3 regions of the Alcanivorax xiamenensis genome follow, and region 3 is predicted to be linked to each of the others. Evidence: predicted binding sites of a transcription regulator. Region 3 holds the regulator's gene; each other region holds the start of a gene.
What was found. Region 3 encodes LexA, which represses DNA repair genes until DNA is damaged. Its sites were predicted from a motif close to TACTGTNTANNTANACAGTA; they were not measured.

Region 1 (4,595 bases), on a different contig from region 3:
CTGATGCGCGATGCGGCCCGGCTGGCCCGGCGCCATGAGGGCGTGCGTCTGCATTGCCACCTGGCCGAGGAACTGGATGAGGAGGACTACTGCCTGGGCCAGTACGGCATGCGTTCGGTGGCGTTCGCGGAGTCGGTGGAATGGCTCGGTAAGGATGTGTGGTTCGCCCACGGGATCTTCCTCGACGACGAGGAAATCGCGCTGCTGGCCCGCACCGGCACGGGGATCACCCACTGCCCCAACGCCAACATGCGTTGCGGGCAGGGCATTGCCAAGGTGCGCCAGCTATTGGACGCCGGGGTGCCGGTGGGGCTGGGGGTGGACGGTTCCGCCTCCAACGATTCCAGCAATCTGTTCCTGGAGGCGCGCATGGCGATGATGCTGCAGCGGGTGGCGCCGGCCCGTTACCGTTCGGAAGCGCCGGGCGGGCGCGGCGGTTTCGGCGGCGACCCTGGCGCGCTATCGGCGCGGGAGGCGCTGGCCCTGGCCACCCGTGGCGGCGCCCGCTTGCTGGGCCGGGATGACATCGGTCATCTGGCACCGGGGATGAGCGCGGACTGGGTGGCGGTGGATATGAACCACCTGTCCTTCGCCGGCGCGCAGCGGGATCCGCTGGCGGCGCTGGTGATGTGCGGGCCCTTCCTGGCCAGCCAGGTCATGGTCAATGGCCGGATGCGGGTTCGCGACGGGCAACTGCTCGACACGGAACCGGCGGCGCTGATGCGGGAACACGCCCGGGCCATGACGCGTCTGTATCAGTGACGTCCCTGTATCGGTGGAGAGGGCGGCGGGGCGAGGGCCTGTTCATACTATTTTCATCGCGCCTGCTGGATGCCCTTTTTGCCTCCAGCAAGGCGGGGGGCGCGCGGTTTGGTCATTCCAAATGAGCAACCGACAACGGCGCGGGAGGCAAAAAGGGCTCCAGCCCTTCGGGTTGCGGTTAAAACGTCACCACTGTGCGTTACTCGTCGTTCATTTGGAGTCACCAAACTTCTCTCCTCGTGCCTGCATTGGTGACGTTTTAGCCGCAACAGGCGCAATGAAAATAGTGTGAACAGGCCCTAGGGTTGTTTCGACGCCCAGATCGCCAGCTTATGCTGGATCGACTGCTGGGACACCTGATCCTCGGGCAGTGGCTGGATGACCTTGTCATGAACCAGCAGGCGATAGATGTACTCCAGCTTCAGTGCCGCCGAATCGGTGGGCTCGAACTCGACCACGCCCCGCTTCTCGCCGTACGCCATGCCGAGTGTGATGGCTTTCTTGACCCATTCCTTCTCATTCTTGAGCTTTTTCATGATGACTCCGAAGGCCAGGGGCTACTTACGGCCCAGAGTAACAAAGCCGATGGAAGGATGCCCTTTGTTTCCCTGCGGCTTCGGGGCAGGGGCGCTGGTCCGTGAACCTGTGGCCGGTTTGCTGGATCACTGGTGGGCAGCGTTGGCAAAGTCCGCCATCATGGAGGGCGATTTTTTGATCTTCTCTGAACATCAGGAGTCAACATGACCATTCCCGAGCAGGTCGAAGCGCTGGCGGATATCCTGCGTGAACGGGGCCTGCGCGTCGCCACCGCTGAATCCTGCACTGGCGGCGGCATCGCCCGCGAAATGACGGAAATGGCCGGATCCTCGGATTGGTTCGAGTGCGGCTTCGTCACCTACTCCAACGAGGCCAAGCAGAGCATGCTGGGTGTCTCGGAAGCGATTCTGGCCAGTGCCGGCGCGGTCAGTGAACAGACCGTCCTGGCCATGGCCCGGGGCGCGTTGGGGCGTTCCCGGGCGGATCTGGCGGTGGCGGTGAGCGGTGTGGCGGGGCCCGGCGGCGGCAGCGCCGATAAGCCGGTGGGCACGGTGTGGATCGCCTGGGCGCAGCAGCCGGACTGGGCCCGCGCCGAGCGCTTCCTCTTCGATGGTGATCGTGGGCAGGTCCGGCATGCTACCATCGCCGCCGCCCTGGAAGGGCTGCTGGCCCGCCTCGGATAAGGGGGGGTTGCAGTGGCGCGGGACAGTGTTCATAATGCTGTCCTTATAGACAGTGCTGATCAAAGGGTCAGGCCGAAGGATGCTCGTCGGCCCACGATCAGCGGGCTCTCGCCAGGGCACAGGCCGGTCAGCGGCGAGCCACGGCATCATCAGGGAATAAACGGAATCAAGGGATAAACGGATAGGGGTCATTCAATGAGCGATAAAGGTAAAGCACTTTCCGCGGCGCTGTCGCAGATCGAGCGGCAGTTCGGCAAAGGTTCCGTGATGCGCATGGGCGATCGTAAGCGCGAGCGCATGCCAGCCATCTCCACCGGGTCCCTGGGCCTGGATATCGCCCTGGGCATCGGTGGTCTGCCCAAGGGCCGGATCGTGGAAATCTACGGTCCGGAGTCTTCCGGTAAAACCACGCTGACCCTGAGCGTCATTGCCCAGGCGCAGAAAAAAGGCGCCACCTGCGCTTTCGTTGACGCCGAGCACGCGCTCGACCCGGACTACGCCGAGAAACTGGGCGTCAACGTGGACGACCTGATCGTGTCCCAGCCGGACACCGGTGAGCAGGCGCTGGAAATCACCGACATGCTGGTGCGCTCCGGCGCGGTGGACGTGGTGATCGTCGATTCCGTGGCGGCGCTGGTGCCGAAGGCGGAAATCGAAGGCGAAATGGGCGACGCCCACGTGGGCCTGCAGGCCCGCCTGATGAGCCAGGCGCTGCGCAAGATCACCGGTAACGTGAAAAACGCCAACACCCTGGTGGTGTTCATCAACCAGATCCGCATGAAGATCGGTGTGATGTTCGGCAACCCGGAAACCACCACCGGCGGTAACGCGCTCAAGTTCTACTCCTCCGTGCGTCTGGACATCCGCCGTATCGGCGCGGTGAAGCAGGGCGACGAAGTGACCGGTAACGAAACCCGGGTCAAGGTAGTGAAGAACAAGGTATCGCCGCCGTTCCGGCAAGCGGAGTTCCAGATTCTCTATGGCCAGGGCATCAACCAGCTCGGCGAGGTGTTGGATCTGGGCGTGCAGCAGGGGCTGGTGGACAAATCCGGCGCCTGGTACGCCTACCAGGGCAACAAGATCGGCCAGGGCAAGCAGAACGCCTGTGATTATCTGGCGGAGCACCCGGAAGTGGCGGGTGCCATCGAGAAGGAAATCCGGGCACGCCTGCTGGGTACACCGGCGGAAGAGAGCGCTGAAAATGCGGCCCAGCCCGAGTCCACGGAAGAGTAAAGGCGGCGACCCGACCCCCGCCGATGCCGCCCAGGGGCGCCAGCATGCGGTCAGCTTGCTGGCGCGCCGGGATCACTCCCGCCACGAACTGCGTGCCAAACTGACACGCAAGTTCGGCGCGGCGTCCTGGCTGGACGAAGTGCTGGCGTGGTGTGAAGAACAAGGCTTCCTGGATGACCGGCGTTTCGCCGGTTTTTTTGTCCGTTCAAGAATCGAACGGGGACAGGGGCCGCTGCGCATTCGCGCCGAGCTGCAACAGAAAGGAGTGGGGGAGGCACTGGTTACCGAGGCGCTGGGTGAAGCCGAGTGCGACTGGTTCGCCCTTGCCAGCGAAGTCCTGGGCCGGCGCTTCCGGCACCCGCCGGCGGACCAGAAGGAAAAAGCCAAACAGCTGCGTTTTCTGCAGGGCCGTGGCTTCGATGCCGAGCAAAGCTTCCACGCCCTGGATCAGCAGCGCGAACAGGATTGAGCCAAAGTGCCACCTTGAAGACCTGAATTCAGCGGTCGCTACAACGCCGCTGCGGGAGCTTCGATGGTGCCCTGCAAGCGAATGTCCCTATGTCGTGGCTCCCACGGTTTCTGCTACGAAGCCGCTGTGGGAGGCCAGCTTGCTGGCGAATATCGCTAAATGCCCGAGCGAACCCCATTCGCTTGCAAGCAAGCGTCCCACAGCGGCTTCGTAGTTCCCTTCTCTCTCTGTGGGAAGCGAGCTTGCTCGCGAATAGCCTGTTGCGTGCAAGCGCCCCGCTCCGTCAGCAGGCATAATACCCGCTCCTGTTCTCTGCCCTGGACGTCCGCCCCATGGAATATCTTGGCGACCCCTGGCTGGTGGCGGCCCTGCTTGGCTCGGGAGTGATCGCCGGCTTTATCAATACCCTGGCCGGCGGTGGCGGCCTGTTGATTCTGCCGCTGCTGATGCTCAGCGGCATGGGCCCGGCGCTGGCCAATGGCACCATGCGGGTGGCGGTACTGATTCAGTGCGTGGAAGGTGTGCGCCAGTTCCACCGGCACGGCTCGGTGCCGTTCAAGGTCCTGCCCGGCATCCTCATTCCCACCCTGAGCGGTGCTTTGATCGGCGCGGTGGCCGCCTCTTTCCTGCCCACGACCATTCTCAAACCGGTGTTGCTGACCACCCTGGTGGTAATGGCGGTGATCATGGTGGTGCGCCCCTCCACGTTGATGCCGGAGGAGGACGAAACGCCCAAGGCGTTGGCCAGTACCCCCGCCGCCTGGCTGGGCCTGTTCCTGACCGGCGCTTACGGCGGGTTTGCCCAGGCCGGCGTCGGCTTCCTGGCCATTGCCGTGCTGGCCGGCCAGTTACGCTATGATCTGCGCCGCACCAACGCGCTGAAACTGGCGATGACCGCCAGCTTCACCATC
Region 2 (4,595 bases), on a different contig from region 3:
TTTTTGCGGTGTTTGCCGTGCTTTGCCCGCTTTTTACAGATTAGTGGCCAGGCCGGCACCGAAAACGGGCGTTGCCGAAGCGCATGCCCCGCTTTCCGGCAACCCCGTCCGATGGCTCTTCACGCGCCGGATGGCATGGCCCGGCCGCCCTTGAATCGCTATACTAGCCGCCTTTTTCGGGCCCTGCCGGTGATGGGCCGGGGTCGGCCAAAACGAACTCAAGACTGGACTGTGGACATGCGAAGCCATTATTGCGGTGATTTGCGGGCCTCCCATGATGGGGAGACAGTGGAACTGTGCGGCTGGGTACACCGCCGCCGCGATCACGGCGGGGTTATTTTCCTGGACGTGCGTGACCGCACTGGTCTGGTGCAGGTAGTGTTCGATCCCGACACCGTGGACGCCTTCGCCCTGGCCGACAAGGTTCGTGGCGAATACGTGCTGAAAATCACCGGTCGGGTGCGGCTGCGTGACGAGGCAGTGCGTAATTCGCGCATGGCCACCGGCGATATCGAAGTACTGGGCAAGGCGCTGACCATTCTCAACGAGGCACAGACGCCGCCGTTCGAACTGGACGAGTATTCCGCCGCCGGTGAGGAAGTTCGGTTGAAGTACCGCTATCTGGACCTGCGCCGGCCGGAGGCGTTGCAACGGTTCCAATTCCGCTCCCGGCTGACTCACGCGGTGCGGGGTTTCCTGGAACAGGAAGGCTTCATGGACGTGGAAACGCCGGTGTTGACCCGGGCCACGCCGGAAGGGGCGCGGGATTATCTGGTGCCCAGCCGTACCCATGCCGGCAGCTTCTTCGCGCTGCCGCAGTCCCCGCAGCTGTTCAAGCAGTTGCTGATGGTGGCCGGTTTCGATCGCTACTATCAGATCGCCAAGTGCTTCCGTGACGAGGACCTGCGCGCTGATCGTCAGCCGGAATTCACCCAGATCGATCTGGAAGCGTCCTTCGTCGAGGAAGAGGACATCATGGGCGTGGCCGAGCGCATGGCCCGTACTCTGTTCCGTGAGTTGCTGGATGTGGAGTTGCCCGAGTTTCCGCGCATGACGTTCGCCGAGGCGATGCGCCGCTACGGTTCCGACAAGCCGGATCTGCGCGTGCCGATGGAACTGGTGGACATCGCCGATCTGATGGACGGCGTGGAATTCAAGGTGTTCGCCGGCCCGGCCAAGGATCCCAAAGGGCGGGTGGTGGCATTGAAAGTGCCTGGCGGCGCCGATCTGTCCCGCAAGGAAATCGATGAATACACCAAATTCGTCGGCATCTACGGCGCCAAGGGTCTGGCCTATGTGAAGGTCAACGACCTGGCCGCCGGCGCCGAAGGGCTGCAATCCCCGATTCTCAAATTCCTCACCGAGGACGCCATCAAAGGCATCCTGGAACGGACCGGGGCCGCCACCGGCGATCTGATCTTCTTCGGTGCCGACAAGGCCAAAGTCGTTAATGAAGCGATAGGCGCCTTGCGGGTCAAGGTTGGCCATGAGCGTGGTCTGGCCGAGGGCGACTGGAAGCCGCTGTGGGTGGTGGACTTCCCCATGTTCGAGGAAGAAGACGGCCGCTATTATGCGCTGCACCATCCGTTCACCATGCCCAAGTGCGACCCGGAGGAATTGAAGAGCAATCCGGAAGGCGCGCTGTCACGGGCCTACGATATGGTGCTTAACGGCACCGAGCTGGGCGGCGGTTCCATCCGTATTCATCGCCCGGACATGCAGCAGACCGTGTTCGAGGCGCTGGGCATCGACGAACAGGAAGCACGCGAGAAATTCGGTTTTCTGCTCGATGCGCTGAAATATGGTGCGCCGCCCCACGGCGGTCTGGCCTTCGGCCTGGATCGCATGGTGATGCTGATGACCGGCAGTGATTCGATTCGTGAAGTGATCGCGTTCCCGAAAACCCAGACCGCGGCTTGCCTGATGACCAACGCGCCCTCGCCGGTGGACAATCAGCAGCTGCGTGAGGTGGGTATCAGCGTTCGTAAAGACAATAACTAGAGCGCCAGCAGGCTTGCACGCAACACGCCGGCACGCTGAAACCGCGGGCCTTGATGAACGGCGTGCAAGCGTGCCGGCGTGTTGCGTGCAAGCGGAGGTTCTCCATGGCAGGTCATAGTAAGTGGGCCAATATCAAGCACCGCAAGGCGGCTCAGGACGCCAAGCGTGGCAAGATCTTCACCAAGCTGATCCGTGAGATCACCGTGGCCGCCCGCATGGGCGGCGGCGAGATCAACGATAACCCGCGTCTGCGGGCGGCGGTGGACAAGGCGCTGACCAACAACATGACCCGGGACACCATCGACCGGGCGATCAAACGTGGTGCCGGCGGTGACGACAGCTCCAACATGGAAGAGATCACCTACGAAGGCTATGGCAAGGGTGGCGTGGCGGTGCTGGTGGAAACCATGACCGACAACGTCAATCGCACCGTGGCCGAAGTCCGTCATGCCTTCTCCAAGTTTGGTGGCAATCTCGGCACCAGCGGCTCGGTGGCGTTCCTGTTCACCAAGCGGGGTGAAATTTTCTTCGAGCCCGGAGTGGACGAAGAGAAGCTGATGGAGCTGGCCCTGGAAGCCGGCGCCGAGGACGTGGAAGAAAACGACGACGGCAGTTTCCTGGTGGTGACTGCCGCGGACCGCAGCTTCGGCGATGTGATCGATGCGCTCAAGGCGGGTGGCCTGGAGCCGGTGGATGCCGAGGTGACCATGCATCCGTCAACCAGCGCGGAGATGGACGCCGACACCGCCGAGACCGTGGGCAAGATGGTGGACCACCTGGAAGACCTGGACGACGTGCAGAACGTCTATACCAACGCGGAGTGGCCGGAGCAATAACAGACGGCATTCACGCCTGCACGCAACACGCTTGCACGCCATGCTTGCCGGCCCAGTAGCGAGACGGGAAGGGCTGATTGCTCGGCAAGTCAGTCATCGCCGGTACGCTATTGCTTGGGGTTTTGCGTGCAAGCGTGCTGGCGCCCGTACGCTTGTACTGGACATAAGAACAGCGGAAAGGTTATATGAGGCAGGTAACGGCTACCTGCCTTTTTATTAGGTCATTTATGACAATTCTGTTAGGCATTGATCCCGGCTCCCGGCACACCGGTTACGGTGTCATCGAGCAACTGGGCAATCGCAGCCGGGCCTTGACCTTCGGCACCATCAGTACCAGCGGTGAGGAGATCGCGCCACGCCTGGGGCAGATTTTCACCGGGCTGAGCGACCTGCTGACCCAATACCAGCCGGAGGAAATCAGTATTGAAAAGGTCTTCATGGCGCGCAACGCGGATTCCGCGCTGAAGCTCGGGCAGGCCCGGGGCGCCGCGTTGGCGGCGTTGGTGCAAAGCGGTGCGCCGATATTCGAGTACTCCGCCCGCCAGGTGAAGCAAGCGGTGGTCGGGCGGGGTGGTGCCGAAAAGGTTCAGGTGGCGGAAATGGTCCGGCATTTGCTGGGTTTGGACAAGCGCCCGCAAGCGGATGCCGCCGATGCGCTGGCCATCGCCTTGTGCCATGCGCACATGCGCGTATCAATGGCGCGTATCGCCGGTGCCAGTGCGGTAAGACGAAGACGGATACGATGATCGGACAACTCAAAGGACAACTGCTGGAAAAAAGACCGCCCTGGCTACTGTTGGATGTGGGCGGCGTGGGCTACGAAGTGGAAGCGCCGATGACGGTGTTCTATGACTTGCCGGAAGTGGGGGCGTCGTTGACGTTGCACACTCATTTCGTGGTTCGCGAGGATGCCCAACTGCTATATGGCTTCAACAGCCGGTACGAGCGCGAACTTTTCCGCAGCCTGATCAAGGTTAACGGTGTCGGCCCGAAAATGGCGCTGGCGATCCTTTCCGGTATCGAAGCGGATCGGCTGGCTGCCTGTATCCGTGATCAGGATACAAGCTCCCTGGTGAAAGTGCCGGGTATCGGTAAGAAAACCGCCGAGCGTCTGGTCATCGAGATGTCCGACCGCCTGGATAAGCTGGAAGGCGCGCCGGCGATGCCGCCGGGGCTGGTGTCACAATCCGGCGCCAGTGGCGTGCGCGACGACGCCGTGGCGGCGCTGGAAGCTCTCGGCTATCGCAACAAGGACGCGGTGGCGGCGGTGGCTCGCGCGGCGGAGGCTGGAGAGGAGACCAGCGAAGGTCTTATTCGCCGGGCTTTGCGTGGTCTGGCAAAGTAACTAAAGCGTGACGCCCGGACACCACGACCCTGAAGCAGGCTGCTCAGGCCCTATTAAAGAAGGTGTAATGTCACCATGGACAATGATCGCCTGATTTCCTCCAACGCTTCGGATCCCCGGGAAGACCAGCAGGACCGGGCGATCCGGCCCGCCAACCTGGCTGATTACAACGGTCAGCCCAAGGTCCGGGAACGGCTGGAAATCTTCATCGACGCCGCCCGCGGGCGCGGCGAAACCCTGGATCACACCCTGATTTTTGGACCGCCGGGGCTGGGGAAAACCACGCTGGCCCATATTATCGCCCGGGAAATGGGCTCGGAATTGAAGTCCACCTCCGGCCCGGTATTGGAAAAAGCCGGGGATCTGGCCGCCATCCTCACCAATCTGGAGGAGGGGGATGTGCTGTTCGTGGA
Region 3 (4,595 bases):
TGGCCAGGGTTTGCTGGGCCAGAGCCTGCGTTGTTTCCCCCCGCAGGGTCGCCACCCGTGCGCCGATCCAGGGGAGCAGGCAGGGCTCATTGCGGCGTTTTTTCGCCGGCGGTTCCGGCAAGTCCCGGGGCAGCAGGTAAGGCGCGTCGGTTTCCAGCAGCAACCGGTTACCGGGAATGTGCGGCACCAGTTCGGCCAGCTCCCGTCCGCGCCGTTCGTCGCAGACCCAGCCGGTGATGCCGATGAAGCAGTCCAGGTCCAGATAGTCGAATAGCGGGCGGCGTTGGTCGGTAAAGCAGTGCACCACCACGGCGGGCAAACGGTCCCGCCAGGCCTTCAGTATTGGCAGGAAGCGGTCATGGGCATCCCTTTGGTGCAGAAAGACCGGCTTGCCATGGTCCACCGCCAGCGCCAGCTGTGCCTCGAAGGCGTTCTCCTGATCCGGGCGTGGGGAGAAATCCCGATTAAAGTCCAGGCCCATCTCGCCGGCCGCGGCCACCGCCGGTTGCTCCAGCAGTTCCCGTAATTCCGACAGGACGTCGTCGTTACAGAAGCGGGCACTGTGTGGGTGCAGGCCGGCGGTACAGAACAGGCCCTGGTTCGGGTAGCGTTGACACAACGCCACTGCTTGCCGGGATTCCTCGACGTTGGTGCCGGTCAACAACAGACGGGTTACCCCGGCCTCGCGGGCCCGTTGTAACACCGCTTCACGGTCTTCGGCGAATTGACGGTCGGTCAGGTTGACACCGATATCGGCCCATTGGCACTCATCGGCTGGACATTCGCTGGACGGAAACGTATTGGATCCCGGCATACTCATCCGGCGCCTTGGCCCTGAACCGGCGTCAGGCCGCCCAGCCGTTCTTCAAGCCGCTCACGCAGATCCTCCACCCGGCGCCGGTTGGCGCCGAAATCGTAGTATCCGACCCGGGACGCGGAGCGCACTTCAATACCGCCATTCTCGTGCACGTAAAAAGTGACGTCATCAACGAAGCGGAGGACGCGGCTGGTGAAACGGGCCTGCAAGCGGGCCGGTCCCACCTGCTCGAAGCTGACGCGGGGCAGGGTGGCCAGCACCTCGCTCAGTAATTTGAGACTGCCGGCGCGATCGGCGTAGCCTGGAAGAGGTTCCACCCGATGCCGTTCATCCGTGGCCAGGCTGGACACGCAATTGGGGGAGGACGGGCAGGGCGCTAACAAACGGGTGTCGTTCATGGCAAAGCTACTCAGCAATAACAAACCACAGACACAGAGAACACGGCGGACATGCCGTGAGAGAACCCGTGATGCGCCCCCGGCGCTTGGCATCCATTGGGATGCCCGACCCTCCCTGGCACGTCGACTGATGTCGCCGTTATCACTGTGCTTCTTAGGTCCTGACCGTCCGTTCATGAAGGTTCCGTCTCAGGCTACGTTCCATGGTGCCTCCATGGCCGCTACGGAAGGTCATGGCTTTTCATTCCCCGGCCATCAAGGTGGCGACAACAGGACCACGGGTGCCGCGGAGAAAACGCAAATGCGTGCGTAGTGTAACTGGTGGCCACGCATTTTGTCTCCCCGGGGGAAAACCGGGGCTTAATGCGCGTTCGGATCGCGGATCAGGCCGACAAACACCCCTTCGATGATCAGTTGATCCGCGGGCACCTGGATCGGCTCGTAGTCCTCATTGGCGGGCAGCAAGGTGGCGTCGGACTTGTTCAGCCGCAGGGTCTTCACCGTCACCTCCTCGCCAATGCGGGCCACCACGATTTCACCGGAACGGGCCGTTTCGCTCTTGCGCACGGCAATCAGATCGCCGTCGAAGATGCCGGCGTCGATCATGCTGTCGCCCTGCACCTGGAGCAGGTAGGTGGGCCGCTGGCGAAACAGTCCTCGCGGCACCGGTACCGTGCGCTGCACGTTTTCCACCGCTTCGATCGGGGTGCCGGCGGCCACCTTGCCCACCACCGGAAGCTCGTCCTCGTCACCGAGGGCGGACTCCAAAAGCTGAATGCCGCGGGAGCGGTCGCTGTGCAGGCGGATATAGCCCTTACGCTCCAGAGCCCGCAGGTGATCGGAGGCGGCGTTCTTGGACTGGAACCCCATTCGTTCGGCGATTTCCGCCCGGGTGGGGGCCATGCCGGTGTCCGCCTGGGAGTCACGGATGCAATCCAGTACCTGCTGCTGGCGGAGGGTCAGTTTGCTGCTCATGTCGGTCTCCTGTGGGTCGCCACGACGGGAATGGAGTACTGATAATACGAACAGTACAATATGTCCAGTATTTTTGTCATCCCCGATGTTGTTACAAAGCGCTCTCCACTCGCCTTGCATGGCCATCCAGGCTAGGCTATGCGCTCGGCGCTTCCCGGGGGGGAGGCGCCGTCGTGGTGTTGTATTCGCTGCCAATGCAGCTCCCACGGTGGCTTGTGGCACCTCTCCGTGGGAGGCTGGCTTGCCAGCGAATAATACAAACACCCGGACCTATCCCATTCGCTTGCAAGCAAGCTCCGACAGCGGCTTCGTAGTTTCCTTTGTGGGAGCTGCCTTGGCGGCGAATGGCGTGCGGACAAGCGGTTCCAAGACTGTGGGGCCGCCGTGGGTTGGGGGAGAAATGAATCAGGCCGAATGGCAACGTTCTCAGCAGGCGAGGGTGGCGTCGTTACTTTCCGGCGTGCCGTTTTTCAATGAAGTGTCCCGTGATGATGCCGATCAGCGTGCCTTGTTGCTGGCCGCTACCCGGATTCTGGAAGCCGCTCCGGGCGAGCTGGTGATCAAGGCCGGTGCCGAGGCCCGCGGGCTTTATTTTCTGCTGCGCGGCGAACTGTGGGTGCTTGGCGAAGGCTCACCGCCGCCGGTGGTCTACCGGGTGTCTCCGGGAGAAGTGTTCGGCGCGTTGTCGCTATTGCTGGAGACGCCGCGCAGCGCCTCCTTGAAGGTGGCGGAGGGGGATCAGGCGAAACCGGCGGTGCTGGCGCGTTTGTCCTTCGCTGATTTCGATGCGCCGAGCTTGGCCTTGTTCAGTCTTGCAACCCGCCTGGCGCTGTTTCACATGCTGGTGCATCAGATTCGCTGGGCGGTGGAGGTGCAGCGCCTGGCGGCGCCGGATGCGGAACTGGAAGCGGCTCTGCGCAAGATCCCGCTTTATCAGGGCGAGAAGGAAACCGTGCGGGAGCTGGCGGCGCTGCGTGAACAGGCGCGGGCGCTGGCGGCGCTGCTGTGCCGTTGGAATGACCACCCCCGCGCCGGCCCGGCGATGACATAGTGAAACCCCGGCCGGCCCGCTGGCCGGCCAGTCGCATGGCTCACGGACCGATCAGGCCGCGAACCGTCAGTCCGATTTCTTGTCCTTGCGCTGGACTTTCACCGCCAATACGTCGCAATGGGCGCCGGGCACCAGACCGCGGGCGGTGGAACCCAGCAACAGAGCCAGACCGCTGCGGGTATGACTGCCCACCACGATCAGATCCGCGCCCAGGGCATCGGCCTTGTCGACGATGGTCTTCTCGATGGAGCCGAGTTCCACATGGATGCGGTCCTCGCTGATCTGGTACTGGCGGGCGTATTCCAGGGCGGTTTCGCGTGCCTGTTTGACCAGGCCGCTTTGCAGGTCGGTGACGTCCATCGGCACGTCGGCGCCGTAGGCCAGTGCCAGCGGCTCGATCACATGGATCAGGTGCAACTCGCCGGAGGCGTTGCCCTCCAGTACCCCGGCGGCACGGCACAGGATGTCGGCGGACTCGTCACTGCAGTCGATGGCGACAAGAATTTTCTGATACGGAGCGGTCACGGCGATCTCCCTCGAACGCTTTTTATCGAGTATAGCCCGGTCCCGGGAAGCGGTCGATTGATGCGGGTCAAGGCCCGCTGAAAGGCCCCCAAAAGGGATTGTGGCCCCCCGAAGCTTGACCGGACGTTAGCGCCGCTGTCTAAATAGGCGCCCCTGAGGGCCCCCGAAACGGGGCCTGGACATCGTATCCGGCCTTTCCCGGCAAGGCGAAGGCCGGATCGACCGACTTCTCGGTAATTCAGTTGTGGGTGACGAACGTAATGGGTAAGTCCCTGGTAATTGTGGAGTCGCCGGCCAAGGCGAAGACCATCAACCGCTATTTGGGCGATGACTTCATCGTCAAGTCCAGCGTGGGCCACGTGCGCGATCTGCCGGTCAGCGGCGGCGGCAAGAAGTCCACGCCCCAGGAACGGGCCAAGGAGGCGGCCTATACCCGTTCGCTGCCGAAGGAAGAGCGCGAGGTTTATAAAAAGAAGAAAGCGCAGTCCCAATTGATCAACCGCATGGGCGTGGACCCGGACCATGGCTGGAAGGCGCACTACGAGATCCTGCCCGGCAAGGAAAAGGTCATCGATGAACTCAAGCGTCTGGCCGCCAAGGCCGAGCGCATCTATCTCGCCACTGACTTGGACCGCGAAGGGGAGGCCATTGCCTGGCACCTGCGGGAAGTGATCGGCGGTGACGATGACCGTTTCGACCGGGTGGTGTTCAACGAGATCACCAAGAAGGCGATCCAGGCCGCGTTCCAGGAACCGGGCAAGCTGGATATGAGCCGGGTGGAAGCCCAGCAGGCACGCCGTTTCCTCGATCGGGTGGTGGGGTTCATGAT

Region 1: recA (recombinase RecA) is a predicted target of LexA. The motif match lies at 2,018-2,037, and genes of this name have one in related genera.
Region 2: ruvC (crossover junction endodeoxyribonuclease RuvC) is a predicted target of LexA. The motif match lies at 2,993-3,012, and genes of this name have one in related genera.

The regions. Positions count from the first base shown of each region.
Region 1 is NZ_AQPF01000007.1:92,744-97,338, reverse strand. It holds gene A6D6_RS07055 (8-oxoguanine deaminase) at 1-762, shown strand, start outside; gene A6D6_RS07050 (DUF5062 family protein) at 1,062-1,298, opposite strand; gene A6D6_RS07045 (CinA family protein) at 1,503-1,982, shown strand; gene recA (recombinase RecA) at 2,178-3,215, shown strand; gene A6D6_RS07035 (regulatory protein RecX) at 3,184-3,684, shown strand; gene A6D6_RS07030 (sulfite exporter TauE/SafE family protein) at 4,017-4,595, shown strand, end outside.
Region 2 is NZ_AQPF01000067.1:3,107-7,701, forward strand. It holds gene aspS (aspartate--tRNA ligase) at 238-2,001, shown strand; gene A6D6_RS20235 (YebC/PmpR family DNA-binding transcriptional regulator) at 2,106-2,837, shown strand; gene ruvC (crossover junction endodeoxyribonuclease RuvC) at 3,065-3,583, shown strand; gene ruvA (Holliday junction branch migration protein RuvA) at 3,580-4,182, shown strand; gene ruvB (Holliday junction branch migration DNA helicase RuvB) at 4,258-4,595, shown strand, end outside.
Region 3 is NZ_AQPF01000017.1:51,172-55,766, forward strand. It holds gene A6D6_RS11920 (TatD family hydrolase) at 1-820, opposite strand, end outside; gene A6D6_RS11925 (DUF1499 domain-containing protein) at 817-1,215, opposite strand; gene lexA (transcriptional repressor LexA) at 1,576-2,190, opposite strand; gene A6D6_RS11935 (cyclic nucleotide-binding domain-containing protein) at 2,591-3,241, shown strand; gene A6D6_RS11940 (universal stress protein) at 3,308-3,766, opposite strand; gene topA (type I DNA topoisomerase) at 4,027-4,595, shown strand, end outside.